DNA from 2 places in the Enterobacter quasiroggenkampii genome. Region 1 is predicted to be linked to the other one. Evidence: predicted binding sites of a transcription regulator. Region 1 holds the regulator's gene; the other holds the start of a gene.
What was found. The regulator LexA, encoded in region 1, represses DNA repair genes until DNA is damaged. The targets are predictions, from matches to a motif close to TNCTGTATGTACATACAGNA.
Positions count from the first base shown of each region.

Region 1 (2,203 bases):
ACATTGGGCGCGAAGCGTCAGTAAGTCAGCCTTCGAGTTATAAGGCAAAACGTACATAATGGGGCGTGACGTATCGAGCCCCAATTCCAGCGCGGGTTCTGCTGGGATAGACTTGCTTTTTACCAGGATGCTTAATGGTAAATTAAGTAATTTGTAGTAAATTCGTGGCCAGCCGGACATAAACGATGTAAAGCCTCTGGTTAATAATGCAATTGCGGCGCAAGGATAACAGAAAGCGCGCAAAATTTCTGTTGTTACCCGTCATACTTCAGGCTGTAGCGAAACGCGCTACGGCTCCTGTTACTGACGCTCTTTTTTAAAAAAGGTTCTTTTAATGGCCAATAATACCACTGGGTTAACACGTATCATCAAAGCCGCCGGCTATTCATGGAAAGGTTTCCGTGCCGCATGGGTCAACGAAGCCGCCTTTCGCCAGGAGGGCGTCGCCGCTATCATCGCGGTGATCGTCGCCTGTTTCCTTGATGTTGATGCGATTACCCGCGTACTGCTTATCGGTTCCGTTCTTCTGGTGATGATAGTGGAAATTCTTAATAGCGCTATTGAGGCCGTTGTGGATCGCATTGGTTCCGATTTCCATGAGCTTTCTGGCCGTGCAAAAGACATGGGCTCTGCTGCCGTGTTGCTGGCGATTATCACTGCCGTTATCACCTGGGTCACGCTGCTTTGGTCACATTTCCGATGAGCCTCGAGGAATAATTAAGTCCCTGGTTTTTTGTGCAGTTTTTGGTTCCAAAATCGCCTTTGACTGTATATACTCACAGCATAACTGTATATACACCCAGGGGGCGGAATGAAAGCGTTAACGACCAGGCAGCAAGAGGTGTTTGATCTCATCCGGGATCATATCGGCCAGACGGGTATGCCACCCACGCGTGCGGAAATCGCGCAGCGTCTGGGTTTCCGTTCTCCAAATGCTGCCGAAGAACACCTGAAAGCGCTGGCGCGTAAGGGCGTGATTGAGATTGTCTCGGGCGCGTCACGGGGTATCCGCCTGCTGGTGGAAGAAGAGACGGGCATTCCGCTGATAGGGCGTGTTGCTGCCGGTGAGCCTTTACTGGCTCAGCAGCATATTGAAGGTCACTACCAGGTCGATCCTGGCATGTTCAAACCGAGCGCTGACTTCCTGCTGCGCGTCAGCGGCATGTCGATGAAAGACATCGGTATTCTTGATGGCGATCTGCTTGCGGTGCATAAAACACAGGATGTGCGAAACGGCCAGGTGGTGGTGGCGCGCATTGATGACGAAGTGACCGTTAAGCGTCTGAAAAAACAGGGTAACAGCGTACAGTTGCTGCCTGAAAACAGCGAGTTTTCACCCATTGTGGTCGATCTCCGCGAACAGAACTTCTCTATCGAAGGACTGGCGGTCGGGGTGATTCGCAACGGTGAATGGCTGTAACCTCTTCCTCACAGGCTATGGCACCGCTGTAGCCTGATTCATTCCCCACTCCCGGTATCTTTCATGTCACTGCTGACGGCATCCGATAAGGCATTGTGGCGTCTTGCTCTGCCGATGATTTTCTCCAATATTACCGTGCCCTTGCTGGGACTGGTCGATACTGCCGTTATAGGCCATCTTGATTCACCGGTTTATCTTGGCGGCGTGGCGATTGGCGCGACGGCAACCAGCTTCCTGTTTATGCTGCTGCTCTTTTTGCGCATGAGCACTACCGGTCTTACCGCACAGGCTTATGGCGCGAAAGATCCGCTGCGTCTGGCGCGCGCGCTGGTGCAGCCGCTGATCCTCGCGCTTGGCGCGGGTGCGTTCATCGTTTTATTGCGGGCACCCCTGATCGATCTTGCGCTTCATATTGTTGGCGGCAGCGAGGCGGTATTAGAGCAGGCGCGACGTTTCCTTGAAATCCGCTGGCTCAGCGCGCCCGCATCGCTGGCTAACCTGGTTCTGCTGGGGTGGCTACTGGGCGTGCAGTACGCCCGTGCGCCCGTGATTTTGCTGGTGGTGGGTAACCTGCTCAATATCGTTTTGGATGTCTGGCTGGTCATGGGTCTGCATATGAACGTGCGGGGTGCGGCGCTGGCGACGGCGATTGCCGAATACGGGACCTTTATCATTGGCTTGTGGATGGTCTGGCGGGTACTGGCCATGCGCGGGATCTCCCTGGCGCTGCTCAAAACCGCATGGCGCGGCAATATCCGTAAGCTGCTGGCCCTCAACCGTGAC
Region 1 is NZ_CP143745.1:911,904-914,106, forward strand. Features, by position in the region: gene plsB (glycerol-3-phosphate 1-O-acyltransferase PlsB) at 1-180, opposite strand, end outside; gene V1572_RS04330 (diacylglycerol kinase) at 335-703, shown strand; gene lexA (transcriptional repressor LexA) at 812-1,420, shown strand; gene dinF (MATE family efflux transporter DinF) at 1,484-2,203, shown strand, end outside.

Region 2 (2,203 bases), 1.3 Mb from region 1:
GCCTGAAATTTGCCGGCTGCAACAGCACATCGCTACCTGGAGGAACGACTCTCCTGTGGCTCAGGCAGCGCATTAAACCACTCCGTCAGCTCCCGGCGGATGCCTGCCGGGAGTGCCGCCTCATGCAGCCCTTCGATAGCCCCTTCCAGCGCAAAGAGAACTTTAATACTGAGTGCTTTATTCTTAGCCCGCATCTTCAGCCAACTCGCTCTGGCGCCCAGCGCCCGCAGCGTTTCTTCATTGGTGATACCGGCTTCAAAGAGCAAGACTTCAAGCTGAAAGGTCAGGTTCGGCAGATCCTTAAGACGGTTTCGTTGGTGACGCTGGTAGCGCTCTTTCCTTGCCGCACTGAGCGCAAACGAGGAGAGCTGAAGCAACCGCTCCCTGTCCTGCCATAATCCGTCATCCACACGATAATAGTTGAGCAGCACCGGGCGGCCTCGCTTCATCAACGTCAAAAAGGAGGAGGCGTTTTTTACACAGTATTTTGCACTCTCCTCACACGCACGAAGATAAAGTTCGCCATCGGACACCATGGCAAAGACCGCATCATCCACCGCCAGGGTGTAGCCGCCAAACAGCGCGCGATGATGAATCTCGCCCAACGGGGACAGGTATTCCTGGGATTTATAAATCCGTTCATAAGATATCTTTTTCATGATATTTCCCTTCAGAATCATAGACTAACAACAAAATTTCTTACTAGCGGATCCGTTAGCAGGAAAATAGGCAACTTATCGTCGTTGAGCAAGATGATTTTTCGAGGGGCATCAAGATTGAATGAATTTTGCGAGTCGCTTTCCGAAAATGAGGTTGATCTTTGGGCATACAGGGGTTACTGTATATCCATACAGTAACTACAGGGCTGGAATGAATATGCACACTTCAGGCTATGCAAATCGCGCAATCTCTCTCTCTTCTGCCGCAGGCAATGTCGCGCAGAATTCCGTCGAGCGTGTTTCCACAGGGCTTATCAGTGAAGTGGTTTATCGTGAAGACCAGCCCTTGTTAACGCAACTTCTTTTACTGCCGTTATTACAACAGCTCGGTCAGCAATCGCGCTGGCAGCTTTGGCTCACGCCACAGCAAAAGCTGAGCCGCGAGTGGGTTCAGTCCGCTGGCCTGCCGCTGACCAAGGTCATGCAGATTAATCAGCTCTCGCCTTGCGATACCGTTGAGTCGATGATCCGCGCGTTACGCACAGGGAATTACAGCGTGGTGATTGGCTGGTTACCGGAAGAGTTGACGGAAGAGGAACATTTCCGCCTGACTGAAGCTGCTGAAGAAGGGAATGCGATCGGGTTCATTATGCGTCCGGTTCGATCGGATTCTTACCGCAGAGGACAACTTTCTGGGCTAAAAATTCACTCAAATTTGTATCATTGAGTGAAATTAAGATTTTTCCTGGAATTTTTTTTGACCGCAAGATGAGGTTTTAGTTCCCGACCTCAAAATTGCGGCAAGGCTTGTCTGGTGCGGTTCTCCTTCATTTTATTGCACAAAATTCGTTCGAAAAATGTTAAATAATCGGTATACGGAACTTTTTTTTTCATATGCCTGACGGACTTCACACTTGTAAGTTTTCAGCTACGTTGTAGACTTTACATCGCCAGGGGTGCTCGGCCTAAGCCGAAGATATCGGTAGATTTATATTTGACCACGCCCCCCGGTGAAGGATTTAACCGTGATTCTCTCTTGAGACTTTCATGGCGAATTTTGGATGATAACGAGGCGCAAAAAATGAAAAAGACAGCTATCGCGATTGCAGTGGCACTGGCTGGCTTCGCTACCGTAGCGCAGGCCGCTCCGAAAGATAATACCTGGTATGCAGGTGGTAAACTGGGCTGGTCTCAGTTCCACGACACTGGCTGGTACAACAGCAGCCTGAACAATGATGGCCCAACTCACGAGAGCCAGCTTGGTGCAGGTGCGTTCGGTGGCTATCAGGTTAACCCGTATGTTGGTTTTGAAATGGGTTACGACTGGTTAGGTCGTATGCCATACAAAGGCGACACCGTAAACGGCGCTTTCAAAGCACAGGGCGTTCAGCTGACCGCTAAACTGGGTTACCCAGTAACTGACGATCTGGACGTGTACACCCGTCTGGGCGGCATGGTATGGCGCGCTGACTCCAGCAACAGCATCGCTGGCGACGACCATGACACCGGTGTTTCCCCAGTATTCGCTGGTGGCGTTGAGTGGG
Region 2 is NZ_CP143745.1:2,207,537-2,209,739, reverse strand. Features, by position in the region: gene yccS (YccS family putative transporter) at 1-76, shown strand, start outside; gene V1572_RS10460 (TfoX/Sxy family DNA transformation protein) at 33-659, opposite strand; gene sulA (SOS-induced cell division inhibitor SulA) at 877-1,386, shown strand; gene ompA (porin OmpA) at 1,741-2,203, shown strand, end outside.
Region 2: a site for LexA is predicted at 837-856, ahead of sulA (SOS-induced cell division inhibitor SulA). Genes of this name have one in related genera too.